DNA from 4 places in the Herbaspirillum sp. 1130 genome. Region 1 is predicted to be linked to each of the others. Evidence: predicted binding sites of a transcription regulator. Region 1 holds the regulator's gene; each other region holds the start of a gene.
What was found. The regulator LexA, encoded in region 1, represses DNA repair genes until DNA is damaged. The targets are predictions, from matches to a motif close to ACTGTATNNNNATACAGT.
Positions count from the first base shown of each region.

Region 2: imuA (translesion DNA synthesis-associated protein ImuA) is a predicted target of LexA. The motif match lies at 4,383-4,400, and genes of this name have one in related genera.
Region 3: ruvA (Holliday junction branch migration protein RuvA) is a predicted target of LexA. The motif match lies at 4,061-4,078, and genes of this name have one in related genera.
Region 4: JOD78_RS05530 (ATP-dependent helicase) is a predicted target of LexA. The motif match lies at 4,390-4,407, and genes of this name have one in related genera.

Region 1 is NZ_JAFICQ010000001.1:199,648-207,059, reverse strand. It holds gene JOD78_RS01020 (replicative DNA helicase) at 44-1,480, opposite strand; gene rplI (50S ribosomal protein L9) at 1,694-2,146, opposite strand; gene rpsR (30S ribosomal protein S18) at 2,173-2,457, opposite strand; gene priB (primosomal replication protein N) at 2,513-2,812, opposite strand; gene rpsF (30S ribosomal protein S6) at 2,834-3,199, opposite strand; gene lexA (transcriptional repressor LexA) at 3,527-4,183, shown strand; gene JOD78_RS00990 (tetratricopeptide repeat protein) at 4,386-6,368, shown strand; gene JOD78_RS00985 (flagellin) at 6,691-7,412, shown strand, end outside.
Region 2 is NZ_JAFICQ010000001.1:417,796-425,207, forward strand. It holds gene JOD78_RS01930 (error-prone DNA polymerase) at 1-2,161, opposite strand, end outside; gene JOD78_RS01935 (DNA polymerase Y family protein) at 2,171-3,655, opposite strand; gene imuA (translesion DNA synthesis-associated protein ImuA) at 3,582-4,331, opposite strand; gene JOD78_RS01945 (KGG domain-containing protein) at 4,715-5,053, shown strand; gene JOD78_RS01950 (YoaK family protein) at 5,254-6,009, opposite strand; gene JOD78_RS01955 (hypothetical protein) at 6,298-6,558, shown strand; gene JOD78_RS01960 (CBS domain-containing protein) at 6,926-7,412, opposite strand, start outside.
Region 3 is NZ_JAFICQ010000002.1:244,725-252,136, forward strand. It holds gene JOD78_RS09905 (FAD-binding domain-containing protein) at 1-627, shown strand, start outside; gene JOD78_RS09910 (DUF393 domain-containing protein) at 614-1,036, shown strand; gene JOD78_RS09915 (FAD-binding domain-containing protein) at 1,038-2,504, shown strand; gene ruvC (crossover junction endodeoxyribonuclease RuvC) at 2,541-3,083, shown strand; gene JOD78_RS09925 (DUF808 domain-containing protein) at 3,080-4,021, opposite strand; gene ruvA (Holliday junction branch migration protein RuvA) at 4,135-4,713, shown strand; gene ruvB (Holliday junction branch migration DNA helicase RuvB) at 4,738-5,793, shown strand; gene JOD78_RS09940 (4-oxalocrotonate decarboxylase) at 5,974-6,816, shown strand; gene JOD78_RS09945 (YaiI/YqxD family protein) at 6,836-7,291, shown strand; gene JOD78_RS09950 (DUF2147 domain-containing protein) at 7,302-7,412, opposite strand, start outside.
Region 4 is NZ_JAFICQ010000001.1:1,255,250-1,262,661, forward strand. It holds gene JOD78_RS05510 (TatD family hydrolase) at 1-550, opposite strand, end outside; gene argE (acetylornithine deacetylase) at 867-2,039, opposite strand; gene lolD (lipoprotein-releasing ABC transporter ATP-binding protein LolD) at 2,146-2,862, opposite strand; gene JOD78_RS05525 (lipoprotein-releasing ABC transporter permease subunit) at 2,855-4,120, opposite strand; gene JOD78_RS05530 (ATP-dependent helicase) at 4,450-6,573, shown strand; gene JOD78_RS05535 (hypothetical protein) at 6,646-7,412, shown strand, end outside.

The DNA.
Region 1 (7,412 bases):
TCCTTGTGCAGCGACACGCCCTGGTGGCGCGCCGCCGATGGCATCAGTCGCCGCCGTAAGGCTGCGCCAGATTGCCGATATAGTTGTCGTACTTGGTATACATCCCCAGGAAGGACAGACGAATGCTGCCGATGGGGCCATTACGCTGCTTGCCGATGATGATTTCCGCCGTGCCCTTGTCGGGCGAGTCCGGATTGTAAACTTCATCACGGTAAATGAACAAAATAACGTCAGCATCCTGTTCGATAGCGCCTGATTCGCGCAAGTCGGACATCACGGGACGCTTGTTGGGACGTTGTTCCAGCGAGCGGTTCAGCTGCGACAGCGCGATCACCGGGCAGTTGAGTTCCTTGGCCAGGCCCTTCAGGCTACGCGAGATTTCCGAGATTTCGGAGGCGCGGTTTTCAGAAGAGCTGCCACCGTTGCCCGACATCAGCTGCAGGTAGTCGATGATGATCAGGCCCAGCTTGCCGCATTGGCGCGCCAGGCGGCGCGAACGTGCGCGCAATTCGATGGGCGACAGCGCCGGCGTTTCGTCGATGTAGAACTGCGCATCGTTCATCTTCTGGATGGCGTGCGTCAGGCGCGGCCAGTCTTCGTCCAGCAGGCGGCCGGTACGCAGGCGGTGCTGGTCCAGGCGTCCGACTGAACCCAGCATACGCATGGCCAGCTGCGCGCCACCCATTTCCATGGAGAACACGGCTACCGGCAGGCCCGACTCGATGGCGACATGTTCGCCGATGTTGATCGAGAAAGCGGTTTTACCCATGGAAGGACGGCCAGCGACGATGATCAGGTCGCCCGGCTGCAGGCCGGAGGTCATCTTGTCCAGATCCATGAAACCGGTCGGAACGCCGGTGATGTCGCTGGTATTGTCGCGATTGTAAAGTTCGTCGATGCGCTCGACCACTTGCGTGAGCAGCGGCTGGATTTCCATGAAGCCCTGAGAGCCGCGCGACCCTTCTTCGGCGATGGCGAAGATCTTGGATTCGGCCTCGTCCAGCATGGACTTCACATCCTTGCCCTGCGGATTGAAGGCATTGCCGGAAATCTCGTCGGCCACGGTGATGAGCTTGCGCAGAATGCCGCGATCACGGACGATCTCGGCATAGCGGCGGATGTTGGCCGCAGAAGGCGTGTTTTGCGCCAGTGCATTCAGATAAACCAGCCCGCCCACCTCTTCGGCCTTGCCGCTGGTGGACATGGCTTCATAGACGGTAATGACGTCGGCCGGCTTGGTACTGTTGATGAGCTTGACGATGTGCTCGAAGATGATGCGGTGATCGTAGCGGTAAAAGTCTTCAGCGCTGACGAAGTCGGCGATACGGTCCCAGGCTGCGTTGTCCAGCAGCAGGCCGCCCAGCACCGATTGCTCGGCCTCGATGGAGTGGGGCGGCACGCGGAGCGCATCGATCTGGGGATCGGATGACTCTCTCTGGCCACGGAAAAATTCTGGATTGCCGCGGGACGATTCTTTCATGGCGCGCATTATAACCTGCTGATGTGAAGCCGTAGGTCCGGCCGAACGTTTTTGCACGGCCAGATGCTTCATGCGAACGAATGCAATATGAAGCCATTGACAAGCCGCGCCATGACGATGACCAGTGGCGGCGTGTCTTGGTACAACTGACAATAAAAAAGCCAGGCGAACCCGGCTTTTCTATTGCAAAACGAATTGCAGCAAACAGGCGTATTACGCTTGCTCGCCCTTGACTGCGATGGTGACATCGACCACCACGTCGGTGTGCAGAGCCACCGACACGGGGTGTTCGCCAACGGTCTTCAGCGGGCCGTTGGGCAGGCGCACTTGCGACTTCTCGACAGCAAAACCCTTCTTGCCCAGGGCTTCAGCGATGTCGAAGTTGGTCACGGAACCGAACAGACGGCCGTCAACGCCGGCCTTCTGCGACACTTCCACGGTAGCGCCAGCCAGCTTTTCGCCTTGGGCTTGGGCAGCGGCCAGCTTCTCGGCGGCAGCCTTTTCCAGGTCAGCGCGCTTGGCTTCGAATTCAGCGATGGCTGCATCGGTAGCGCGGCGGGCCTTGCGTTGGGGGATCAGGAAGTTGCGTGCGAAACCGTCCTTGACGCGCACGACATCACCCAGACCGCCGAGATTCACGATTTTTTCCAACAGAATGACTTGCATGTTTTTCTCCTATTTCTCGACGCTGATTAGGCGTTGTGCAGATCGGTGTACGGCAGCAGAGCCAGGTAACGCGCGCGCTTGATGGCGGTGTCAACTTGACGCTGGTAGTGGGCCTTGGTACCGGTCAGGCGTGCCGGCATGATCTTGCCGTTTTCCTGGACGAAGTCCTTCAGGGTGTCCACGTCCTTGTAATCGACCTGTTCAACGCCAGCGGCGGTGAAACGGCAGAATTTCTTGCGCTTGAACAGCGGGTTTTGCTGTTGGCGCTTGTTTTTCAGCTTGCTTTTATCGAACTTTTTACCGAATGCCATGGTTGGCTCCTGTATCTAAAAATTGGGTAAGGTCTGTTTGGCTACCTTGCGCCGCTCAATCCGGCGCGACCGGGCCAAAATCAACGATATGAAACACGACGCTCTTGCTGTTGCGATTCCTGCGGGCCAAAAAGCCGGTGAACCGGAAGACTTCACCCAGTGCCGCCCTGTTGAGCGCACCGGAGATTTCCCCCGCTGCCAGCGCCGCGATCTCGAATTCGACCTGACGCTTCATGCCAGCCTCCGTCTGCTCCGACTGATGCTGCAACCTGGCAGTGACAATCGGGATACCGGCCGGCGTATAACGTAGGACATCACGTTCTGCCAGGCTGGCGATGACTTGAAACTGGTTCACTCTCCGCGATGTTCGCAGCGCTTAAGCTGCCGGAGCTTCGGTACGGCTCTTGGCCGCGTCTTCCTTCTGCACTGCCTTCAGGATGGGGGAAGGACCGGTTTCGGCCTTCTTCATCTTGACGGTCAGGTGGCGCAGGACGGCGTCGTTGAACTTGAAGCCGGTTTCGATTTCAGCCAGCGTTTCGCTGTCGACTTCGATGTTCAGGCAGACGTAGTGAGCCTTGGCCAGCTTCTGGATCTGGTAAGCCAGTTGGCGACGGCCCCAATCTTCGACACGGTGGACCTTGCCGCCGCGGGTGGTGACGATGCCCTTGTAACGCTCGATCATCGCCGGCACTTGCTCGCTTTGGTCCGGGTGGACGATAAATACGATTTCATAATGACGCATGTAGACTCCTTATGGACTTATTGAAGACGCCCACCCCGGCGTCAAGACGGGTGTGGGAAGAGGAAAACCCGAGATCATACTAGGTTTCCGTCCTGACAGCAATGCCAGCGTCACGCCACTGCGGCCGCAGGGCCACAACGCGGACCCTGCACATCGCCGCCAGCGGCTCAGAACCAGATTCTTCAGTTGCGGCGCGCTCTATATAAATGAGAAAGCTTGCCTTTTCCGCCCCGGAATATGCATGTTGCCGTTGACACAAGGATTGCACCTGTATAAAAATACAGACTGTTCATCCAGACAGCCTTCCCTCCGAGAAAGGCCACCCTCATGCTCAAACTGACTGCGCGCCAGGAACAGATCCTGAACCTGATCAAGAACGCCATCGAGAACACCGGCTTCCCTCCCACGCGTGCAGAGATCGCTGCCGAGTTGGGCTTCCGTTCCGCCAACGCCGCCGAAGAGCATCTGCAGGCCCTGGCCCGCAAGGGCGCCATCGAGATTTCCCCCGGCACCTCGCGCGGCATCCGCTTGCGCGAATCAGGTACCACAGGCATCAGCACTGCACGCCAGATGGCCCTGCCCCATCCCGCCCTGATGCAGCTGAGCCTGCCGCTGATCGGGCGCGTGGCGGCGGGCTCCCCCATCCTGGCCCAGGAACACGTGGAAAAGACTTACCAGGTCGACCCGGCCATGTTCCGGGCCAAGCCCGACTACCTGCTCAAGGTGCGCGGCATGTCCATGCGCGACGCCGGCATCCTGGACGGCGACCTGCTGGCCGTGCGGCGCGCCGACCAGGCGCGCAATGGCCAGATCGTGGTGGCCCGCCTGGCTGACGAGGTCACGGTCAAGCGCTACCAGAAGAGCGGCAGCGTCATCACCCTGTTCCCCGAGAATCCGGAATTCGAGCCCATCATCGTCAAGCCGGAAGACGACCAGTTTGCACTCGAAGGACTGGCCGTGGGATTGCTGCGCAGCTGGAACTGAATTCGGAGCGGCGCGCAGGCCCGACCGCCGGAAAGACGCTGCCAGCGGCGACTGATCGCTTGTTTATGCATGAACCTCCGCTTAAAACGGAGGTTTTTTGCTTTCTATTTAGCTCTTCACCTGTGACCGGTTACGCATATCATCCTTGCTGGACAGCTATGCCCGGCGCAATGGATGCGCCCAACCAAGAGGACCCTTTTCGATGTCGACGCGCAAGAGCAGCAACAAGCACGGCAAACATATTCCGGCCCCAGCGGCCGCCAAGTCCAACCTGCAGGATCTGCTGGACGTTCGCAAATGTCTGGACCTGCTCGACAATCGCAAGACCGAGGAAGCCAAGGCGATCTGTACAGCCGTATTGGCCCGCGCCCCCAATCTGGTGTTTGCCAACCACGCACGCGGACTGATCGCCATGCAGGAAGGCCAGTTCGCGCAAGCCGAGCAATACCTGCGCAAGGCCATCGAGGCCGATCCGAACAACGCCGAATACCTCAGCAACCTGGCCGGTACGGTGCTGAGCCAGGATCGCATCGACGAGTCCATCGCCATCTACGAGCGCGCCATCGCCATCGACAAGGAAAACCGGGCGGCACGCATCGGCCTGGCCAATGCCCTGCACGAAAAGAACGATCCGGAAGCCTCGATCAAATACTTCGAGGATGCGGCCCGGCGTGAACCCAACGCACCGGGCCCGCTGTCGCACCTGGGCCGCGCCCTGATCGACGCACGGCGCTTTGACGAGGCGGTCGCCACGATTCTGAAGTCGCTCGAATACCAGATCAATTTCGCTCCCTCCCACACCGCCCTGGGCGAAGCCTTTCATGCCATGGAGATGTACAAGGAGGCCGTAGAGTCCCACAAGACCGCCATCCTGCTCGATCCCCAGGACACCTACGCCCACAACAAGATCGCCGATAGTTATCTGAAAATCAACAAGATCGAAGAAGCCCACGAACACCTGCTGCGCGTCATCGAGATCGCACCCAAGGATCCGAATGGCTACGTCAAGCTCGGTTCAAGCTACTTCAACACGGGCGACCGCTTCGACGATGCCATGCGCATGTTCAAGCAGGCCTTGGCGCTGGACCCCAAGCACGCCCTCACCTACAACAACATCGGCGCGATCCAGCACGATCATGGCGATTATGACGATGCGCTTGGCAATTTCCGCACGGCATTGGCGCTGCGGCCGAATTACCCGACCGCCAAGCACAACCTGGCACTGACCCTGTTGCTGCGCGGACAGTTCGAGGAAGGCTGGGAGTGCCACGAGAGCCGCCTCACCACCAAGGAACGCGCCCACGTCTACCGCCTGATCCACAAGCTGTTCGAGGTCATTCCGAAATGGGATGGCAAGTCCTCGCTGGCGGGCAAGCGCATCCTGCTGATGCACGAGCAAGGCTTTGGCGACAGCATCCAGTTCCTGCGCTATGCCCGCTTGCTCATGGAGCAAGGTGCCAGCGTGGCGCTGCATGTGAAGAATCCTCTGTACCGCCTGTTCCAATCCTTCACACCAGCAGTGACACTGGTGCGCGAAAGCGATCCCCTGCCACCCTGCGACTGCGCCTATGTGCTCATGAGCCTGCCCTATGCCCTGCGCACCCATAGCGTCGAGGATATCCCGCGCTATGCGGAAGGCTATCTGTCTGCCGATGCGTCGCTGGCGGCGCACTGGAAGCAGAAGATTTCCACCTTGACACGATCAGCGGACAATCTGCGCGTCGGCATCGTCTGGGGCGGCAATCCGGAGCATGGCAATGACCGCCATCGTTCGATTCCACTGGACAAATTCAAGCAATTGTTTGAAGTCCCCAAGATGGAATTCTACTCATTGCAAAAAGGCAAGCCTGCCGACGGCCTGAAGGAGTTGCCAGCCGATTGGCCCGTCTTTGACCTGGGCAATGAGTGCCAGGACTTCGCCGATACCGCTGCCGCCATCAGCAATCTTGACCTGGTTATCTGCGTGGATACTTCGGTGGCCCATCTGGCCGGAGCACTAGGCCACCCCACCTGGGTACTGCTGCCGCATGTACCCGACTGGCGGTGGCTCAACGACCGCGATGATTCCCCGTGGTATCCCGGCATGCGCCTGTTCCGCCAGCCGGCAGTCAGCGATTGGGACTCGGTCCTGAAAAAGGTTGGCGAAGAATTAACGCTGCTGCAACATAAGAAAGCCCAAGGCTGAGCTGGCTAGGAGCGCCCAGCCATTGCAGGAAACCGCCCTTCCCGGGCGGTTTTTGCTTTTCGGAACATTTTTCTTGGCCGCAACAGCAATTTTCCTAAAGTTTTTGGAATTGCCGTCGAAAAAGGATTTGCTTGGAGTTTCAAAGCACGCAGTTTTAGTTCGGAAAGCCTTGAAAAAGATTTTTTGCAAAAGCCCTAAACTTTTTCCAAGACTGCCCGATAAAGCAATCAACAGAGGTTGAAACGCCTGGGGCTCATGGGTAGAAGACCAACGTTAGGCACTGAAACTCGGATCATCGGTCTCAAATCTTAGGAGAATTAACATGGCAGCAGTCATTAATACCAATATTCCGTCGCTCAATACGCAACGGAACCTGAATTCCTCGCAGTCGTCGCTCAATACCTCGATCCAACGTCTGTCGTCCGGCCTGCGCGTCAACAGCGCCAAGGACGACGCCGCCGGCCTGGCCATCGCCGACCGCATGAACTCCCAGGTCAAGGGCCTGGCAGTTGCACAACGTAACGCCAACGACGGTATCTCGATGGCGCAAACCGCTGAAGGCGCTCTGTCGACCGTCGGCGACAACCTGCAGCGTATGCGTGAACTGGCTGTGCAAGCAGCCAACGGCACCAACAGCGCACAAGACCGCAAGACCCTGAACGACGAATACACCCAGCTGTCGCAGGAAGTGTTCCGTGTTCTGAACGGCACCAGCTTCAACGGCCAGAACCTGTTCACCGGTGTTGGTCAAGGCGCATCGGCCGGTACCGGCTCGAACGCTTCGAACGTGTCGGCTTCCCTGACCCTGTCGTTCCAGGTCGGCGCCAACGTGCAAGACAACAAGCTGAACGACCAGATCACCATCACCCTGGATGACCTGTCGAACAACTCCACCATCGCTACCGTCATCGGCACCAGCGCCAAGGGCCTGATCGGTCTGGGCGACACCTCCGGCGTGAGCACCGCGCAAGCGACCTACACCTCGGCCAAGGCTGCCCTGGACAACCTGTTCGCTACCGGTTCGTCCCTGTCCTCCTCGGCACT
Region 2 (7,412 bases), 220 kb from region 1:
TGGAGCGGCGCAGGTCATCGGCTTCACTGGGGGAATATCCGGCAGCCTCGATGGCCACATCCATCACTTGCTCTTGGAAGATCGGGATGCCCAGGGTGCGCTCCAGCACTTTCCTGATCTTGCCGCTCTTGCTGGTGTTGTCCGGATAGTCGAAGCTGCCGCCGCTGCGCACCAATTCCCGCCGCCGCAGGTAGGGATGGACCATGCCGCCCTGGATCGGCCCCGGCCGCACGATGGCGACCTGCACCACCAGGTCGTACTGGGTGCGTGGCTGCATGCGCGGCAGCATGCTCATCTGGGCGCGGCTCTCGATCTGGAACACGCCGATGGTATCGGCCTTGCAGATCATGTCGAACGTGGCCGGATCTTCACGCGGAATGTCGTACATCTGCATGACTTGGGGCAGGCCGCGCCGCAGGCTCACCAGTTCCAGCGAGCGGCGCAGGGCGGTCAGCATGCCTAGCGCGAGCACGTCGACCTTGAGCAGCTTCAACGACTCCAAGTCATCCTTATCCCATTCGATGACGGAACGCTCTTCCATGGCCGCATTCTGGATCGGCACCAGCCGCGACAACTGCCCGCGTGCGATCACGAAGCCCCCGGTGTGCTGCGACAGATGGCGCGGAAAGCGCAACAGCTTGCCGGTGATGCTGGCCCATAGGCCGATCTGCGGCAGTTCCGGGTCCAGACCGGCTTCGGCAAAGCGGGCCAGCAATTCTTCCCGGCTGTCGAACCAGTGCTGCGACTTGGCCACCGTATCGACGATGGCCGCATCCACGCCCAGTGCCTTGCCGACCTCGCGCAGAGCGCCACGCGGCCGGTAGCTGTGCACGGCGGCCGCCAGCGCAGCGCGGCGGCGGCCGTACTTGCGGTAGATGTGCTGGATCACTTCTTCGCGGCGCTGGTGCTCGAAGTCCACGTCGATGTCGGGCGGTTCTTCCCGTTTTTCGCTGATGAAGCGGGCAAACAGCAGCCGGGTGGAGGTGGGATCGACCTCGGTCACCCCCAGGCAGTAGCACACCGCCGAGTTGGCCGCCGAGCCGCGCCCCTGGCACAGGATGCCGCGTGAACGGGCGAACTTGACCAGGTCGTAGACCGTCAGGAAATAAGCTTCATATTCCTTTTGGGCGATCAGGGACAATTCCATCTCGATCTGTGCGCGCACCTCGCCCGGCATCCCTTGCGGATAGCGTTTAAAGGCCCCGGCCAGGGTTTCCTGCCGCAGGTAGTCGGCCGGGCTCATGCCCAGCGGCACCAGTTCGTCAGGATATTCATATCGCAATTCAGCCAGGCTGAACTGGCAACCGGCCGCCACCGCCAGGGTCTGGGCCAAGGTGGCCGGGCTGTGCACCAGCGACAGCCGCATGCGTGGCCGCAGGTGCTGTTCGGCATTGGGGGCCAGGGCCAGGCCGCATTCCTGCACCGGCTTGCCGACGCGGATGGCCGTGACCACATCTTGCAGGTATTTGCGCGAACGCTGGTGCATCTGCACATCGCCCACCGCCGCCAGCGGCAAGCCATGCCGCCGTGCTGCGGCATCGATGGCAGCGCGATGCAGGTCGTCCAGCGGACGGTACAGGCGCGTCATGCCGACCCATGAGCGGCCGGGGGCCAGCGGGGCGAACCAGCGCAATTGCGCATCCAGCGTTTCTTCATCGGCCGGGTAGTCCGGCACCAGGATCAACTGGCAATCGGGCAGGGTGCGCAGGTGCGACAGGGCGGGCGGCGGCTGGCTCAGGTCTTCCGGCGACAGCAGGTAGCTGCCTTTTTCGGCGCGGGTGCGCGCCAGGGTGATGAGTTCGCAGAGGTTGCCATAGCCCTCACGATTCCTGGCCAGGGCCACCAGGGTCATCCTGGCCAGGGGATGGGCCGGATCGTCCTTCAAGGCTGTAAATCGGAAGCAACTGCCGATGAGCAGCTTGAAATCCTTGGCCTTGCCGCGATGGACCTGTTCCACCCAGGCGGCATGGGCGCGCACCACCCCGGCCATGGTGCATTCGTCGGTGATGGCCAGGGCCCGATAGCCCAGTTCGATGGCACGATCCACCAGTTCCTGCGCATGCGAGGCCCCTTGCAGGAAACTGAAGTTGGTGCGGCAATATAGTTCGGCATAGTCGGGCAGGCCGGTCTGGGGGACGCCCAAGGGCAGGGAAGCTTGCATGCCGTGCTCCTAGCCGAACAGGCCGTGCAGGAACCACTGCGGCTCCTCGTCGGACCACTCGCCGCCGCGCCACTGGCGGAAGATCCAGTAATAGGCATGGCTGGCATCGCGCGCCGTGAAGTAGTCGCGCGTCAATGGCCGGCCTTCCCACCAGCCGGCTTCGATGCGTTCGGGCGGCGAAGTGAATTCCAGCGCACTGCGATAGAAGGGCTTGTGCTGCTGCATCCGCAAGGGCAAGGGTTCGGCCAGCAGCCACAGCGGACGCGGCGGCAATCGTGCCGCATCGGTGTTCAGGGCAGCCGGCAGGCTGGCGGGGCTCTGCATCACGCTGCACCAGCGGTTGGCGATCTCGGGCCGGTGATCGGCGCGCGGGGCGGCCTGCTGCACCTTGTCCGCGCCCAGACGCGCCACCAGCAGTTCCAGCAGGCGCTGGTGATCCTCGGCACTGCCGCCGGGTTCGGGAAAGAGCATCTCGCTGGCCGCCTGCTGGCTTTCCAGTTCATCGGCGGCCAGCCCCAGGGCGATGGCCGGGGCGGGCAGGGAGGAACGGGCCAGCTTTTCCTTGACCAGGGTGTGCAGGTGGTCTTCCTGCCAGGCCGGGACCGACAGCGCTATCTGCAGCCCGGTCGGTGCCACTGCCTGCCGTCCCCGTTCATGTTCCAGCCACAGGCACAGCTTCTTGATGGCCAACTGGCGTGCCGTCAGCCAGCCGGCCAGCTGGGCCAGCAAGCCTTGAGCATAGGCGGCCAGGATGTCGGTGTGCTCGATGCGGTCCGGCAGCTCCACCCGGGCCTGGAAGGTTGGCGGTGCCACGATCCAGTCATGCACTTCGGGTGCGGCACCATAGGCGCGGTCCAGCATGGCCAGCAAGTCCTTGCCGCAGCGGCGCTGCAGACCGGCGCGGGGCAGGCGTTGCACCTGACCCAACTGGCGGCAGCCCAGCCCGTGCAGCCATTCCAGATGGGCACGGGCGGCGGTGAGCAGAACCACTGGCAGGCGGTCCAGTCGGCGCTGCAGGGAACGATGATTGAGGGTACGCACGTAGCCGTAGCGCGCCAGCAGCCAAGATCCGGTCGCCGTAACGGCGCAGGACAGGGTAGCCGACAGTCCCATGCGGGCGATAGTCACGCGGATCTTGCGGCACAAGGCCCGGATGCCGCCGAACAGGCGCAGGCTGGCGCCCACTTCCAGCAGGATGCAGGCCTCTTCGGCCAGCGTGACCTGGGGCGTGTATTGCAGCAGGGCCAGGGCGGCTTGCTGCAAGGTGGTTTGCTCCCGCAGGATATCCCGCTCATTCAGATGCGCTTGCGGTGCCAGCAACTGCACGCCGCCACGCCGCATGCCTTCGTGCACGCCCAGCGCGCGCGCCGGTGCCGTCAGGGCGGATACGCGATCGCGCTCGAAGACCACGGCCGCTTCCTCATCCAGCCAGTTCGGACGGAAGACTTCCAGCGGCAGCAGTGGCAGGTGTACGGCGATCCACAGGGGTGACATGGCGTTGCAAATTCGGTGAAGGCAGCAAAGGGAGAAACAGGCTTTGTTCGCGCAGCGGTCCGCGGCGCTTGAGAAAACCGATCTCCAGCCCGTCGCGCGCCGGCTTGAGCGTCAGCCGCAGGGGCGCGGGGGAAGGCTCGCGCGCGCAGGACAGCGGCCTCAGCATGAAGAACAGCGTCTGACCGGCCTGCGCCGCCACATGCAGGCGTCGCAGCAAGTCATGATCGCCCTTGCGCAAGCGCGGCTGCCACATCAGCAGGGCCTGGCAACTGTCGGCCCGCAAGACCTGCTCGGCAGCCCAGCAGGCGTCGGCCGCATGATCGGCCTGCAACTGCAGCAGCCGTGATGCTTCCACCCCCATATGCGCCCAGCCGGGGGCATTGACCTGGTGTGGGGCCTGCAGCAGGGCGATCCGGCCAGCCTGCGGCGGGCGCCGGGCAGTGGCGGGCGCACGCGCCAGTACCGGGCGCAACAGGCGCAGCTCGCCCACGCCCTCCTGCGGCAGCAGCAGCTCGATGAGCACCCCGGGCGGCCAGCCGCGTTCGGGCAGCTCGGCATCCAGCGCCTCGAATCCGCTGGCGACACCGCGCGCACCACCGCGCGCCAGCTGGGAGGCCAGCCAGAGCGAGGGGTGGATGATTTCCGGACGAGGGACCGGAGAGCTGGATGTCAACATGGCAAGAAAACGAGGATGCGAAACAGCAGGAAAGTGCGGGTAAAAGCAAAGACTGTATAAATATACAGTAATTGTTTTGAGGTGTGAAAAAAACTGCCTTTGGGCTTTCAATCACGTGAAATTTCCTGGGTGCAATGCCGAAGATCGCTGATCCATCAGCAATTGATACCGAAAATGCAAGCTCATCTTCAGTTTTTCCTACCTGTCTGACAGCCATTGCTGACCTTGGCAGAAGAGCTCTTCCGATAGTGAGGATCGGTGAGGCTTTCTACACTGCAGATGTGGACAAAAGTTGGGTTGTCATTTGCATGCTCGCGCAGAGCAAGAGGGCGGCGAATGACAAATGTCTGCTCCATTCGATCATCCAAGACAAGGAGTCACACATGGCAAATTCACAAAATCCGGGGAACAGCAATCGCGGCTTCGCCGCCATGGATAGGGAGAAACAGCGCCAGATCGCCAGCATGGGAGGCAAGGCCGCCCACGCCAAGGGTGCCGCCCATGAGTTCACCTCCGCCGAAGCCCGGGAAGCCGGACGCAAGGGTGGTCTGAACAGCCATGGCCGCAAGAATGCCGCCGCGGCCGCCGCTGCTCAGAACGGCAATGGTGGCAATGGCGCCAGTGCATCGGCCCAGCCGCAAATGAACCAGAGCACGCCGCAAGAGGGCAATGGCGCCCAGCAGCCGCAGCAGTCGGACAGCAATCCCCAGCAGCAAGGCTGAGAAAGCGGCCCCAGCGGCCACCTCAGGCAGACTCAGCCGCCGTACCAGGACCCTGATCGCATCAGGCAGCCGTTCCAACGAAGGACCCTGCGCTCCACTGGCTTCAGGAACCGGGCGGTGCACCTAAGTCGATAACAATAAAACGAAAGGCGCGTTGAGCGCCTTTTTTGTTGCCTGCAGCCCGCCTCCGATGGGAGGCTTCAATTGCGTGCCAGATCATCCATCATCGGCACCAGCGCCAGCAGGAACAATGCGGCTGCCAGCGGCATGGTCGCGAGGAAGCCCAGCGCCTTGAAGCCAAAAGCACCCGTCACGCCCCCCAGGAAGAACATCAGCAACAGCGAGGACAGCAGCATGAACTTGCGCCGCGCACCCGGCACGGGATCTTCCGTCACCGCCTCATGGGGCTGGCGGGGGGCCAGGGTCCAGTAGCACATCTTGCCGATCTCGATGCCGATGTCGGTGACCAGGCCCGTGACGTGGGTGGTACGGATCTCCGATCGCGAAATCTTGCTGATCATGGCATTTTGCAGACCCATCACGAAGCACAGCAAGGCCGCGGTCACCGGCACGAACAGCAGACGGTGATTTTCCAGATTGCTGCCGAGGATGCCAAAACACAGCAACAGCATGGCTTCCAGCATCAGCGGCATGGCGTATTCGCTGTGCAGGCCGCGCCGCCGCGCCCAATTGATCATCACCGCCGAACAGGCCGCTCCCAGCAGGAACGACAGCAAGGCACTGGCGCCGGCCACCAGCAGCAGGGTTTCCCCCAGCACCAGGTTGTCGGCCAGCGAGGAGACGATGCCCGACATGTGCGAGGTGTATTGGCCCACGGCCAGGAAACCGCCCGCATTGACGGCGCCGGCGATGAAGGCCAGTGAACGCCCCAGATGGCGGTTGGAGAGATCGGTGCGCGCCGGACTGGTCAGACGGCGCAGGTAATTGATGGGCATGACGGTTCCAGACAGAGAGGCAAGCACCCCAGGCGACAGCATCCCCCAGCCACCCCTGCGCAACGTCTGCCTCTCCTGTCCCCCCGGAGAGACTCATCTTCGCCGCTTCCTACGCAGAGAGCCGGTGGCTTCTTGCTGCCTTTGCCTTCAGTGTTTCTTATGCTGACAAGAATACTTCTTCCTGGCCCGGCGCGGGGAAAGAGGCTGCATTGCCTGACCTGCGTCAGTGGCGCGGGCGGCACAGGTTTCTTCCTGCCGGGTCTTTCACCTTGAACAGAGGAGCACACCATGAGCATTCCCATCGACATTCCCGGCGGTCACCATCTGGGCGAACTGAGCGGCCCCGTGGCCGATGCGCAAGGAGGAGCGCTCATGCAGCCAGGCGTGCAGCAATCCGAGGAAGGCGGCTTTCGCGGCATCGTGCTCATCGGCGCTTCCCCGCAAGCGCCGCAGGAGCCGGTCTCTACCCATGTCTGCCCGATGTTGCGCACGACCAGCGAACTGGCCTATGCCGATGCTCTGGCGTTTATCGCCGGACAGGGCAAGTGAATCATTCGACCCATGCGAACCATTCTTCAGGTGAAGAAACCAATGCGGATAAAAATGAAGATAAAAAAAGGCCGCCTGGGGAGGCGGCCTGAGGGGGAGGGATATAAGACGCCGGGGATCGGGGGAATCGCCGGAGAATTTCTGCTTATGAAAACGACTCGTGGGGATAAACCGATGGGGGATGGACTGTATTCATGACACGACGGAGGGGGACGTTCGTATCGGAATGTGGGGTCCTCGGTTTCGAGTTCGTTGAGATGCATAGTAGCGATGCAGCGCAAAAAAGAAGATCGGACAGTGTCCAATAAACGCGTAGGAAAACACCTACAGCGCGTCTCTCCAGATGCCCCGCAAAGCCGCGCCAGTACTAGTTGTGGCCGATATTGACCTCGTGCATGTCACTATTGCGCACTTCCGGCAATTCGAAGTCGCCAGAAGGCGACACTTCCTGTGCCGGACGCACCGGTGCAGCGGGCAAGGAAATCTCCGCCAGTGCGTTGCCCACGCCGCGATTCTGGGTCTTGGCGGCGACGTCGCCCAGGCTCACCATGCCGACCAGATTCTTCTGGCGGTCCATCACGGGCAGGCGGCGGATCTGGCGCTGCACCATATCTTCGTAGCACCACAGGACCTCGTGGCTCATTACCTCGGTCAGCGGCAGGCTCTCGGAAAGGCGATTGCGGGCCACGGCGCGCAGAACGATGTCGCGGTCGGTGACCAGGCCGACCAGATTGTGCTGGGCATCGCAGACGGGCAGGGCGCCTACGTCCAGTGACTCCATCGCCTGGGCGGCCCGGATGACGGAATCATCCGGGCTCAAGGTATGGACACCGCGTGTCATGACGTCGGCAATG
Region 3 (7,412 bases), on a different contig from region 1:
TACGCCCCGCCCGAGTGGCATAGCCCGGGCACGGTGGTAGATACCACTTATGAAGCGTTGGGCGAAATCGCCCTCAATCCCGACCCGGTGGCCGCCGAACCCGCCCAGCGCGCGCGGGAACGCTGCAAGGAGCCGGCCCTGCTGCCAGTGCCACCTGAACATTTGGGCAGTGTGACCCCGGAGGCGGAAGCGGTAGCCGGACGGGATGTCTGGCTGGTCCATCCGTGGAGCCTGGGCGAGTTGCCCGCCGATCTGCCCACAGACACCGTGGTGGTGGGCCTGTATCTGTCGGACTTCCATCTGCTCTGGCCCTGGGATCAGCGCCGCTGGGATTTCGTTGGTGCGCGCATGCGCGAGCTGACATCGCTGTGCTGGCATGGTGATGCCGCCACCGTTGGCCGTGCGCTGAAGTCTGCGCGCAGCGTGCGTTGTGTGGCCGATCCGCATCTGGCTCCCTGGCTGCCGCTGTGGGCACAATGCGTAGCGGCACCGGAACTGTTCCCGGTGGTCGACAAGCCCAGCGACCTGTTCACCCAGTGGTGGCGTCGCAGCACGCAAGGCCTGCAGAGCGCCGCCGAGCTGCTGGCGCGCACCGAGCGCAAGGAGCGGCGCGATGGCGCAGCCTGACCCTGACCCTCGTGCGCCACAGGAAGAGATCACCGTGCTGTATGACGGTGCCTGTCCGCTGTGCCGGCGCGAGATCGGCATGTACCAGCGCGGTGCGCAGGATGCCCCGCTGCGCTTTTGCGATATCAGCCGCGCGGATGTGCCCGCCACAGAGCTTCCTTCGGGCATGACGCGCGAGCAGTTGTTGGCGCGCTTTCATGTGCGTCGTGCCGATGGCGTGGTCTTCAGCGGTGCCGAAGCCTTCGTGAAGTTGTGGGCCACCTTGCCGGGATGGCGCTGGCTGGCCCGGCTGGCGCGTCTGCCCGGCATGCTGTGGCTGATGGAGCGCAGCTATCGCGGCTTCCTGCGCGTGCGTCCGGCCGTGCAACGCCTGGTGGTGCGGCTCGAACGCCGTCAGGAGCGAGGCTGAGATGAGCGTCGGCCTGGTCTGGTTCAAGCGCGACCTGCGCCTGCGCGATCACGCGGCGCTGGCCGAGGCGGCGCGGTGTGAGCGTGCGTTTGCGGTCGTCATCATCGAGCCAGCGTGGCTGCAGAGTTTTGAATGTGATCCGCGTCATGTGGATTTCCTGTTGCGCTCCCTGGCCCCCCTGCAGATCGAATTGAAGCAACGCGGCCTGCCTTTGCTTCTGCGGATTGGTGAGGCGGTGCAGGTATTGGAATCCCTGCGTCGCGAGTGGGGCGTGACCCATCTCTTCAGCCACGAAGAAACCGGCCCGGCCTGGAGCTATGCGCGCGACATTTCGGTGAACCGCTGGAGCCGCATCCAGGGCGTGCAGTGGCAGGAGTTTCCGCAAACCGGCGTGGTGCGCCGCCTGCGCAGCCGTGATGGCTGGGCCGCGCGCTGGGTGCAGCGCATGGAGGCAGCGCAGATTGCCAATCCGGTCGGCTTCCGTGCGCCGCAAGGCATGCAGCCCGACAGGCTGCCCACATTGACCGAACTGGGTTTGCCCGAGGTACGCTTGCAACCGCCCGCCGGCGAAGCAGCAGCATGGGATACGCTGCGCGCCTTCCTCGGCGGCGGCGGGCGCGATTACCGGCGTGGCATGTCCAGTCCGCTGACCGCACCCGACGCCTGCAGCAGGCTCAGCGCGCACCTGGCCTTCGGCACCATTTCCATGCGCAGCGTGCATCAGGCTACCGAACTGGCCATCGAACATACGGCCGACCGCGCGCTGGCCTACGGCCTGCGCGGCTTCTCCAGCCGCCTGCGCTGGCATTGCCACTTCATGCAGAAGCTGGAAGACCAGCCCGATATCGAATGGCGCAACGTGGCGCGTTCGCTGGATGGCTTGCGTCCGGGCGATGGCGGTCCGTGGGGCGTGGAGGCGCAGGCGCGTTTCGATGCCTGGTGCGAAGGCCGTACCGGCTATCCCATGATCGATGCCTGCATGCGCCAGCTGTGCGCGACCGGCTGGCTCAACTTCCGCATGCGCGCCATGCTGGTCAGCTTTGCCGCCTATCACCTGTGGCTGCACTGGCGTGCGCCGGGGCTGTTCCTGGCGCGGCAGTTCCTGGATTTCGAACCGGGCATCCACTGGAGCCAGATGCAGATGCAATCCGGCACCACCGGCATCAACACCCTGCGCATCTATTCGCCGGCCAAGCAGGCGCGCGATCATGATCCGCTGGGCGAGTACGTGCGGCGCTGGGTGCCGGAAGTCGGCACGACGGCTTATCCCGACCCCATCGTGGATGAGAAGACGGCCCTCAAGCACGCCAAGGACGCCCTCTACGGCCAGCGCAGCAGCAGTAGCGCGCGGGCGGAAGCCGATGCCATCCAGGACAAGCATGGCTCGCGCAAGAGCGGCCTGCCCTCGACCACCCAGCGCCGCCCGCGCCAGAAAATGCCGGATCCGGGGCAGGGCGTCTTGTTCTGACACGGGATGCCCGCCTGATCGGTTAGACTGGCGGGCATGAAAATCCTCGGTATCGACCCTGGCTTGCGCACCACCGGTTTCGGGGTCATCCACAAGCAGGGCAACACGCTCTCCTATATCGCTTCCGGCACCATCAAGACGCCGGACGGCGACCTGCCTTCACGCCTGAAGGTGATCCTGGCCAGTGTCGGCGAAGTGGTGAAGTCCTATGCACCGGACTGCGCGGCCATCGAAAAAGTGTTCGTCAACGTCAATCCACAATCCACCCTGCTGCTGGGGCAGGCGCGCGGCGCGGCCATTTGCGCGCTGGTGGCAGCCGACCTGGCGGTAGCCGAATACACGGCCCTGCAGGTCAAGCAGGCCGTGGCCGGCCATGGACGCGCCCAGAAGGCGCAGGTGCAGGAGATGGTGGCGCGGCTGCTGAAGCTGCCCGGCCTGCCGGGTACCGATGCCGCCGATGCGCTGGGCGTGGCGATCTGCCATGCGCATGGGGGAGGGATTTTGTCGGACCTCGGCGCGCTGGCCCCGGCGCTGGCGCGCAAGGGCATTCGCATGCGCGGCGGGCGTCTGGTGGGTTAGTTTTTTTTCTTGAAGAGCGACAGCACGCGCTGCGCCAGCTTCACCACCACCAGCACCACTGCCCCTGCGACCACGCCGAAGAGGGCATTCAAGACCGCCGGGGTAATCGCCCCGAGGACCGGCCCGACTACGGCGACACCCTCCACCGCTTGCGCCGCCGCCTCGATGGCGTGATGCGCGAAGGGCAGGCCGTGGGTCAGGATGCCGCCGCCGACCATGAACATGGCAACCGTCCCGATCACCGACAGGCTGCGCATCATCTTCGGTGCCGCCGCCAGGACGGCCCGGCCGACACCGGCCTTGAAGCGACCCCAGGCGCTCGCACCCGCATGCTGCACCAGGTAGAGGCCGCCGTCATCGAGCTTGACGATGCCGGCCACCAGCCCATACACGCCCGCCGTCATGATCAGGGCAATGCCCACCAGTACCGTGATCTGCTGCTGCAGGGGCGCACCGGCGACGGTACCCAGGGTGATGGCGATGATCTCGGCCGAGAGGATGAAGTCGGTGCGCACGGCATCCTTGATCTTTTCCTGCTCGTAGACCAGCGGATCGACGTCGTCGGCCGCCTTGGCGGCGACTTCATGATGTTCCTCATCGTGGGGAAGATACTTGTGCGCCAGTTTCTCGAAGCCCTCGAAGCAGAGGAAAGCGCCGCCCAGCATCAGCAGCGGTGTTACCGCCCAGGGGATGAAGGCGCTGATGGCCAGTGCCGCCGGCACCAGGATGGCCTTGTTCTTCAGCGAGCCCTTGGCGACCGCCCAGACCACCGGCAATTCCCGCTCGGCGCGCACGCCCGCGACCTGCTGGGCATTGAGGGCCAGGTCGTCGCCCAGCACGCCGGCCGTCTTCTTGGCGGCCACCTTGGTCATCAGGGAAACGTCATCGAGCACGGTGGCGATGTCGTCAATCAATGCGAAGAAGGCGCTACCGGCCATGTTTTTCCTTTGTCTTCATCTCTGCGAGGTGGCTTGGATACTGTTTATCCGAACAGTGCTGTATCATCGCGGGATTATCACAGAAGCTGCCTCCCACGCACATCCCTGACGCCATGATCGGTCGCCTCTCCGGAATTCTTCTAGAAAAAATCCCCCCGAACCTGCTGGTCGACTGCCAGGGCGTCGGTTACGAAGTGGCCGTGCCCATGAGCACCTACTACAACCTGCCGGGCCTGGGCGAGAAGGTCACGCTGCTGACGCATCTGGCCATCCGCGAGGACGCGCACATCCTGTTCGGGTTTGGGACCGCCGAAGAACGCAATACGTTCAAGGAGCTCATCAAGATTTCCGGCGTGGGCGCACGCACGGCCTTGTCCATCCTCTCCGGCATGTCGGTGGCCGACCTGGCCCAGGCCGTGACCCTGCAGGAAGCCGGCCGCCTGACCCGCGTGCCCGGCATCGGCAAGAAGACCGCCGAACGCCTGCTGCTGGAACTGAAGGGCAAGCTCGGTGCCGATCTTGGCGCGGTGGCCGGCGTGGTCCACAGCGACGCCTCGGCCGACATCCTCAATGCCCTGCTGGCGCTGGGCTATTCGGACAAGGAAGCGACCCTGGCCATGAAGCAGGTGCCCAAGGACAGCAGCGTCTCGGACGGCATCAAGCTGGCCCTGAAGGCGCTCTCCAAGGGCTGAGCCCGGCCAGACAAGGATTAGAGCATGAGCATCCAGACCGACGATTTCTCCGAACAGCGCATCATCTCCGCCACCCCGGCCTCGGCCAACGAGGAAGCCATCGAGCGCGCCCTGCGGCCCAAGCAGCTGGACGAATACGTCGGCCAGGAAAAGGTGCGCGCCCAGCTCGAAATCTTCATTTCGGCCGCCCGCAAGCGTGGCGAGCCGCTCGACCACACCTTGCTGTTCGGCCCGCCCGGCCTGGGCAAGACCACCATGGCCCACATCATCGCCCGCGAGATGGGCGTGAACCTGCGCCAGACCTCGGGCCCCGTGCTGGAGCGCGCGGGCGACCTGGCCGCGCTGCTGACCAATCTCGAAGCCAATGACGTGCTCTTCATCGACGAGATCCACCGCATGTCGCCGGTGGTGGAGGAAATCCTCTACCCGGCACTGGAGGATTATCAGATCGACATCATGATCGGCGAAGGCCCGGCCGCCCGTTCGGTGCGGCTGGACCTGCAGCCTTTCACGCTGGTGGGCGCCACCACCCGCGCCGGCATGCTGACCAATCCGCTGCGCGACCGCTTCGGCATCGTCGCCCGGCTGGAGTTCTATACCCCGCCCGAGCTGGCCCGCATCGTTACGCGCAGCGCCGGCTTGCTCAATGCCCCCATTGTCGAGGAAGGCGCGCTGGAAATCGCCCGCCGCAGCCGTGGTACCCCGCGTATCGCCAACCGCCTGCTGCGCCGCGTGCGCGACTATGCCGAGGTCAAGGGGGAGGGGCGCATCACCCGCGAGATGGCCGATGCCGCTCTGGTGATGCTGGACGTGGACCCGGTCGGCTTCGACCTGATGGACCGCAAGCTGCTGGAGGCCGTGCTCTTCAAGTTCGGCGGTGGGCCGGTCGGGCTGGACAACCTGGCGGCGGCCATCGGTGAAGAACGCGACACCATCGAAGACGTGCTGGAGCCCTACCTGATCCAGCAAGGCTACCTGCAGCGCACCCCGCGCGGGCGCATCGCCACGGGGCTGGCCTATCAGCATTTCGGCGTGACCGCGCCTCAAACCGGTCCGAACGGTGAACTCTGGGGCGCATGAGCTCTGCCATTCTCAAGCTGGACAGGACTGTTGCAGCCACTGAAAAACAGCATGACGCGGAGCAGGTCAATCTGATGAAATTTTCGTCAGATCTCGTATAAAAGCGAGTTTTTGCTTGTGCAAAAATTAATCGTCATCGACAATGGATAGCTATTCACTATCTTTCGATGTGAGCCCTCCATGCTAATGTCGAGCCAAGCCCTCCGCTACGCGCATCAGTTGCTGGATGCCCGCGCTCAGTCCCGCATCATCCCGCGCATTTCCGAGTCCGAGCCGCTGTCGGTCGAAGACGCCTACGAAATCGCTCATAACATCCGCAACATCCGCGTTGCCCAAGGCGAGCAGCCTATCGGCCGCAAGATCGGGTTTGTGGTGCGCAAGAACTGGGAGCGCTACGGCATCATCGATGAAGCGCGGATTCCGACCTGGGCACCGATGTACGATGCCACGGTCCGCTTCGCCGACGACAACTACGGCGCGCAATCGCTGACCGGGGCCGTGCAGCCGCGTATCGAACCCGAGATCGTCTTCAAGCTCGGCAAGACCCCGGCCCCCGGCGCATCGCTGCTGGAGCTGGCCGATTGCCTGGAGTGGATGGCGCATGGCTTCGAAATCGTGGTCTGTCCCTTCCCCAACTGGGAATTCACCGTAGCCGATTCAATTGCCGCCTTCGGGTTGCATGGCACCCTGATTGTGGGCGAGCCGCACGTGCTGTCTTCGGCGACCAAACACCACCTGCCGCAGATCCTGGCCAGCGCCAGCGTCTCTCTGTCCTGCAACACGGAGTCGTCCAGCGTGCTGCGTGCCGCCGGCTTCTGCAATGACGAGATGGACAGCCCCCTGCACGCGCTGTGGCACCTGCACCAGCTGCTGCAGAAGCAGACCCGCTTCCGCCAGTTGCAGGCCGGCGAGATCATCAGCACCGGAACGTGGACCGACGCCTGTCCCATCGAGCCCGGCCAGACCTGGACAACAGCCTTCTCGGGCGTGACCCTGCCGGGCCTGACCGTGTCCTTCGTCTGACGCGGGCGAACGCGCGCTGATGGCGATCTGGGTGGATGCCGATGCCTGTCCGGGTGTCATCAAGGACATGCTGTTCCGGGTGGCCGACCGCACCACCATCATCGTGACGCTGGTGGCCAACCGCCCCTTGCGCACACCGCCTTCGCGTTACATCAAATCCATGGTGGTGCCGGCCGGCTTCGACGTGGCCGACAAGGAAATCGCCCGCCAGTGTGAACCCGGCGACCTGGTCATCACCGCCGATATTCCGCTGGCTGCCGACGTGGTGGCCAAGGGCGCGCTGGCGCTCAATCCGCGCGGCGAGCTCTATACGGCGCAGAACATCGGCCATCACCTCAGCACCCGCAATTTCATGGAAGAGCTGCGCAGCAGCGGCGTCGAGACCGGCGGCCCGGCCGCCTTCAGCGCCAGCGACGGCCGCGCCTTCGCCCGTGAGCTGGACCGTTACGTGCTCAAAGCTTCACGTCCGGCCTGACGCGTCGGCGTTACTGCTCCCGCAGCCAGGTCTGGGTGCGGCCCAGCATGGGCATGCCGACATAACCGCGCACATTGAGCTTTTGCCCCTCATCGACCACCGTCAGCTTGCTCTTGTAGAC
Region 4 (7,412 bases), 1.1 Mb from region 1:
TGGCGCCGCCAAATCCCAGGTGCAGCCCCAGCTCAACGAAGGTCCGGGCCTGCTGGTCGCTGCCATTGAAGGCATGCGCGATGCCACCCGGCACGCGGATGCGGCGCAGGTATTTGAGGATGATGTCCTGCGAACGCCGCACATGCAGCAGCACCGGCAGGTCGAAGTCGCGTGCCAGCTTGAGCTGCTCGGCAAAGAAGAATTCCTGCTTCTCGCGCAGCGGCGCTTCTTTCAGGGCCGGCACGAAGAAATCCAGCCCGATCTCACCGATCCCCACGAACAGCGGATCGCCCAGCGCCTCGCCGATGGCCGTACGCAAGATCTCCAGATCGGATTCCTTGGCAGTGGGGACGTAAAGCGGATGAATGCCCAGCGCATAGACGGCATTGCCGACTTCGCGCGCAAGCCGTCCGACTTCCTTGAAGTTCACTTTGGCGATGGCGGGAATGACGATGGCGCGCACGCCGGCCTGCGCAGCCTCGGCGGCCACGGCAGCGGAACGTTCGCCGAATTCCCCGGCGTCGAGATGGCAGTGCGTATCGACCCACATGTGCTGGCTTGGCGAAAATCGGAAGACCGGCCTCAGGGCAGCGGTTCCGGATAACGACACCCGCCGCAGGGGCCGCGATCGCATGATTCAGCCAGGCTGCTGATGCGGCTCGCTTCCCCCGAAGCGTCTTGTTGTTTGAACAGCATAGCCGGTTTGAACCGGCTTCAACCCGCGCAGTTTACCGTCTAACGCCCTCTTGCAGTAATTAACAATGGTAAAGAAATCCCGAATCCTTCACGCGCGGACATGAAAAAAAGGACGCGATCGCTCGCGTCCTTCATCTCGCACGCCACCGGGGTGCACCGATCAGGCGTGATCAGGCCGGCTGCAGCGATTTGCCCAGCTTGCGCAGGAACTGCTCGCAGCGCTCCATCTGCGACAGCGTCACGAACTCGTTGGGCTTGTGGGCATTGCCGATATCGCCAGGACCGCAGACGATGGTCGGGATGCCGATCTGCTGGAACAGCCCTGCTTCGGTGCCATAGGCGACCTTGCGGGTTTCGCGATCCCCCGTCAGGGCGCGCACCAGCTCGGTGATGGCCGCCTGCTCGACCGCTTCCAGCGCCGGGCTGCCGGCGAAGTTGTCGATCTCCACGCGGGCCTCCGGGAATTCGCTGCGCATCTTGGGCAGCAGGACCTCGGCGATGTACTTGTCGATCTGCGCCTGGATGTCGGCCACGCTCATGCCGGGCAGGTTGCGGAATTCGTAAGTAAATTCACATAGCTCGGGAATCGTGTTGACCGCGATGCCGCCCCGGATCTGATTGGTGGTCATGGTGCTGAAGGGCACATCGAAGAATTGGTCATACGGGCCATTGGCCTTGTAGCCATCGGCGAAATCGCGGATGGCGCAAATCAGGCGTGCGGCGTGCTCGATGGCATTGCAGCCCTGCGGGGTCAGCGAAGAGTGCGCGGACTTGCCGTGCACCTTGCAGGCAAACACGTTGATGCCCTTGTGCGCCACCACCACGTTCATGCTGGTGGGTTCACCCACCACGCAGCCATCGACCTTGATGCCGCGCTTGACGATTTCTTCCAGCATCACGGGCGCGCCGATGCAGCCGATTTCTTCATCATAGGAAAACGCCAGGTGAATCGGCTTTACACGCGGCATGGCCAGGAATTCAGGCACCAAGGCCAGCGAAGTGGCGATGAAACCCTTCATGTCGCAGGTACCGCGACCGAACAGGCTGCCATCCTTCTCGGTCAGCTTGAAGGGGTCGGTATCCCATTTCTGGCCATCCACCGGCACCACGTCGGTATGGCCGGAGAGCACGATGCCGCCTTCGGTGCTGCCGGCATGGGGGCCGGCGGTCGCGGGCAAGGTGGCGAACAGGTTGGCCTTGGTCTGCTCCTTGTTGTGCGCCAGCCAGGAGGAGATGCCCTGCTTTTCCAGGCTATCACGCACGGTGGTGATGAGTTCCAGGTTGGAATTGCGGCTGGTGGTATCGAAGGCGACCAGGGTCTCTAGCCATTGGCGGGTGTTCATTGTCTTGCTCCAGTTTCCGTCTGTACAGGTATTCGTGTCTTCAAAAGCAGACCGCCGTCTTGTATCAAGACGGCGGAGTCAAAGGCGATAGCTTACCCGGAATGCATCAAGGCTGCTGACCGGCCACTTTCAGGCCTTGGTCGGACAAGCGCAATACGCGCGCGCAGCGGCCTGCCAGTTCGATGTCGTGGGTCACGATCACGAAGGCCGTGCCCAGCGTGCGCGAGAGTTCGATCATCAGCTCGAAGGTGCGGTCGGCCGTGCTGCGGTCCAGGTTGCCGGTCGGTTCATCGGCCAGCACGCAGGCCGGACGCGTCACCAGCGCGCGCGCCAGGGCCACGCGCTGGCGCTCGCCACCGGAAAGCTCACCCGGCACGTGCGTCACGCGCTGCGCCAGGCCGACCTTGTCCAGCATCTCGCGCGCCTGCTCCTGCGCTTCGGCCCGCTTGACGCGGCGAATCATCAGCGGCATGGCCACGTTGTCCAGCGCCGAGAATTCCGGCAGCAGATGGTGGAACTGATAGACAAAGCCCAGCGACTGGTTGCGCAGCGTGCCGCGCTCGCTCTCGCCCAGGCTGGCGAAATCCTTGCCCAACAGGCTGACGGTACCGGTGCTGGGCGTATCGAGCCCGCCCAGCAGGTGCAGCAAAGTCGACTTGCCGGAGCCCGAGGCTCCGACGATGGCGACTTGCTCACCATGGTAGACGTCGATATCGACATTACCCAATACCTTCACCGAATACTTGCCCTGAGTGAAGGTCTTGCCCAGGCCGCGCGACGACAGCACGGCCTGGCGATTCTTGATCGGATCGTTGTTATTCATAGCGCAGCGCCTCCGCCGGTTTGACACGGGCCGCTGCCCAGCTCGGATACAAGGTAGCCAGGAAGGCCAGCACCACGGCCAGACCGCCGATGGTATAGACGTCCGACCAGATCAGTTCGGATGGCAATTCAGAAATCACGTAGATGCTCTTGGGCAGGAACTGTACGTGGAAAGCCCGCTCGATGGCCGGTACCAGCACGTCGATATTGAGTGCCACCACCACTCCCAGGCCGACGCCGATGGCAGTACCAACCAGGCCCACCAGGGCCCCCTGGATGACAAAAATCTTCATGATGGAGGCGGGAGAAGCCCCCAGCGTGCGCAGGATGGCGATGTCAGCCTGCTTGTCGGTGACCGTCATCACCAGCGTGGACACCAGGTTGAAGGCCGCCACCGCAATGATGAGCGCGAGGATGATGAACATCATGCGCTTTTCGGTCTTGACGGCCGCGAACCAGTTGCTGTTCTGCTGCGACCAGTCGCGCAGGTACAGGTCGCCGCTCAGGGTGCGCGCCAGCTGCTGGGTCACTTCCGGGGCCTGCAGCATGTCGCGGATGCGCAGGCGCACGCCGGTGGGGGCATCCATACGGAACAGGGTTTCGGCATCCTGCAGCTGGATGAAGGCCAGCGACGAATCGAATTCATAATGGCCGGCTTCGAAGATCCCGGTCACCGTGAATTGCTTCAGGCGCGGCAAGACGCCGGCCGGGGTCACCTGCCCTTGCGGCACGATCACCGTGACCTTGTCGCCCAGGCCCACGCGCATGCCGCGCGCCAGCTCGCCGCCGATGACGATGTTGAATTCGCCGGGTTTCAGGGAATCGAAACTGCCCTGCTTGACCTGCTTGGCCACGTCCGAGACCTTGGGCTCTTCCTCGGGCAGCACGCCGCGCACCAGCACGCCACGCAGGTTGTCGTCACGCGTCATCATGGCCTGGCCCGATACATAGGGCGCAGCGCCCAGCACCTCGGGGTTCTGGAAGGTCTGCTTGGCCACCGCCTGCCAGTCCTTCATGGAGCCGGAGGCATCGAAGACTTCGATGTGGGCCAGCACGGAAAGCATGCGGTCACGCACTTCCTTCTGGAAACCATTCATGACCGACAGCACCACGATCAGGGCAGCCACGCCCAGCGCGATGCCGGCCATGGAAATGAGGGAAATGAAGGAAATGAAACTGTTGCGGCCGCTGCGCTTGCCGGCCCGCGTGTAGCGGATGCCGACCAGCCATTCGAACGGCAGGTTTTTAATCAGACTCAAAATTGCTCCGGGAGAGGGCCTGCACAATGTGCTGCCAGTGGCCTCGCCTCCCGGTTCCGGGACGCAATCCTCTGGCCGCACGCCAACACGGGCGAAGACAAAGCGCGAAGTTTGCCACAGTTTGCAGTCATGGCCCATCCTTGGCCATCTGCTCCATACTCGCGCCGGACCCGTCGGTCGTCTGCCGTGAAACCTGTAGATTCACTTCTACGGCAGAGGTTCGCGCCAAGATGTTTCATATAGTGGATGTGCCTGATGTTGCATCGGGGACTGGTTATATATACAGTACCTCCTTGCCCAGCCATTGCCGATATGAATTTCCCCGCACCATGCCACCCGAACTCGCCCAGGACGTCCCCGACACCAGCAGCCCGCCCACCGGCGAGCGCGACCCGTTTGCGCGCCTGAACGCACAGCAGCGCGAGGCGGTCGAGCATGGCAGCGCCTTGCCAGCAGCACAGCAGCCGCCGCTGCTCATCGTGGCCGGTGCCGGTTCGGGCAAGACCAATACCCTGGCGCACCGGGTGGCCAGGCTGATCCTCGACGGGGCCGACCCGCAACGCATCCTGCTGCTGACCTTCTCGCGCCGGGCGGCGGCCGACATGGGCCGGCGCGTGGGCCAGGTGATCCGCCAGGTGCTGGGGCTGGCGGCCACCGACAGCCCGCCTCAACTGCCCTGGTCAGGCACCTTCCATGCCATCGGCGCGCGGCTGTTGCGCGAGTACGCGGCCGTCATCGGCCTGGAAGAAGACTTCACCATCCAGGATCGCGGCGATTCCGAAGACCTGATCGGACTGCTGCGCCACGAGATGGGGCTGTCCTCTACCGACAAGCGTTTTCCGCTGAAGGGCACTTGCCTGTCGATTTATTCACGTGCGGTCAATACCCGGCAAGATCTGGGCACCGTGCTGCAGACACAATTCCCCTGGTGCCGTGATTGGGAGAGGCTGCTGGGCGAACTTTTTACCCGCTATGTCGAGGCCAAGGAAGCACAGCACGTGCTCGATTACGACGACCTGCTGCTGTTCTGGGCCGACATGCTCTCCGACCGCGAGATTGCGCAATCGGTCGGTGCACGCTTCGATCATGTGCTGGTGGATGAGTACCAGGACACCAACCGCCTGCAAGCCGAGATCCTGCAACGGATGAAGCCCGATGGCGCCGGCGTGACCGCCGTGGGTGACGATGCCCAGTCCATCTATTCCTTCCGGGGCGCGACGGTGCGCAACATCCTCGATTTTCCCGAGCTGTTCACCCAGCCGGCGCGGCTGTTGACGCTGGAACAGAATTACCGCTCCACCCAGCCCATCCTGCAGGCCTCCAACGCCGTCATCGCCGATGCGCCGGAACGGCACGTCAAGCAGCTCTGGAGCGACAAGCCGTCCTCACAGAAGCCGCAACTGGTGGTCATCCCGGATGAGGCCGAACAGGCGCGCTGGGTCGCCAACCGCATCCTGGCGCATCGTGAAGAAGGGCTCACCCTGAAATCCCAGGCGGTGCTGTTTCGTACCGCCACCCACAGCGCGGCGTTGGAACTGGAGCTGGTCCGGCGCAACATCCCCTTCGTGAAGTTCGGCGGACTCAAATTCCTGGAAAGCACCCACATCAAGGACCTGCTCTCGCTGCTGCGCCTGGCGCACAATCCCAGCGGGCGCATGGCGGGCTTCCGGGCGCTGCAACTGATTCCCGGGGTCGGTCCCGCTACGGCCAGGAAGGTACTGGACCTCATGGCCGCCGCCAGCGACCCGGCCGATGCGCTGCTGAACTTCGGCGCACCCGCCAGTATCGCCCTGCAATGGCAGGCCTTTGCCGACACCTACGACCTGATGCGCCGCGCCAGTGCCAGCTGGCCGACCGACATCCAGGCCGCGCGCGACTGGTATCTGCCGCACCTGGAGCAGCGCTATGAAGACGCCGACGCCCGCGCTGCCGACATCGAGCAACTGACCGCGCTGGCCAATGGCTATGCCTCGCGCGAGAAATTCCTGACCGAACTGACGCTGGATCCGCCCGAAGCCAGCAGCGACTTCTCCGCTCCGCCCTACCGCGACGAGGATTACCTGACGCTCTCCACCATCCACTCCGCCAAGGGCCAAGAATGGCGCTCGGTCCACGTGCTCAATGTGGTCGATGGCTGCATCCCGTCGGACCTGGCCACCGGCAGCGAGGCCGAGATCGCCGAGGAGCGGCGCCTGCTGTACGTGGCCATGACGCGTGCGAAGGAGTATCTGCACCTGGTGGTGCCGCAGCGTTTCTACATCACCCAGCAGACCGCGCAGGGCGACCGCCACGTCAACGGCATCCGCAGCCGCTTCATCACGCCGCGCATGCTGCCCTTCTTCGAAGACAGCCTGTGGCTCTCGGCCGAGACCAATGGCGCGCGCACGCCCATGCCCGACAGCGTGCGCATGCTGGTGCGCCAGCGTGCAAAAAAGGCCTGGAACAATGGCTGACCCCGCTTTGAAGTGAAGCCTTGTTCAGGCAACCGGGGCCAAGCGGCGCGCCAGCCGCTAAAATAGCGCCCCATGAATCAACTCGACATCCTCATTCCCTTTGCCCTGCCCCCGGCTGAACTGGCGCGCGACCTGTTGCGGCAGAGCCAGGCACCGGCCCTGGCCATGCTGCTGGGCCGTGGCAAGGCTGCGCCACGCCTGGCGCATGACCCGTTTTCGCGCGCCCTGCCGCATGAGCACTGGCTGGCCCGGCGCTTCGGCCTGCCGCCCGCGCCCCAGGATTCCAGCCCCGCCGCCGCCAGCGCGCTGATGCAGCGCCTGGGTCACACGCCTGCGGCCGGTCACTGGTTCGTGCTGCATCCGGCCCACATCCACGTGGCGCGTGACCACCTGGTGCTGACCGACATCGGCCAGCTGCAGTTGGAAGAGGATGAATCGCGCCGCCTGTTTGCCGCCGCCCTGCCCCTGTTCACCGAGATCGGCCATGAGCTGGTCTATGGCGATGCCCGCACCTGGTTCATCCGGGCCGACGCCTGGGCCGGGCTGCGCACCTCCACGCCCTCGGCCGCGAGCGGGCGCAACGTCGACATCTGGATGCCGGAAGGACCGGGCGAACTGGCCTGGCGCAAGCTGCAGAACGAAGTGCAGATGCAGTGGTTTGCCGAGTCGCTCAATGAACAGCGCGAAATGCGCGGCCAGAAGGCCATCAATTCGATCTGGATCTGGGGTGGAGCCGATGCTGGCGTACGCGCCGACGCCACTTACGCCGCCCGCTTCGGCCTGCGCGGCTGGCTGCGCGCCTTCGGCGAAGAGCGCGCCGACGGTGGTGCGGCCCAAGT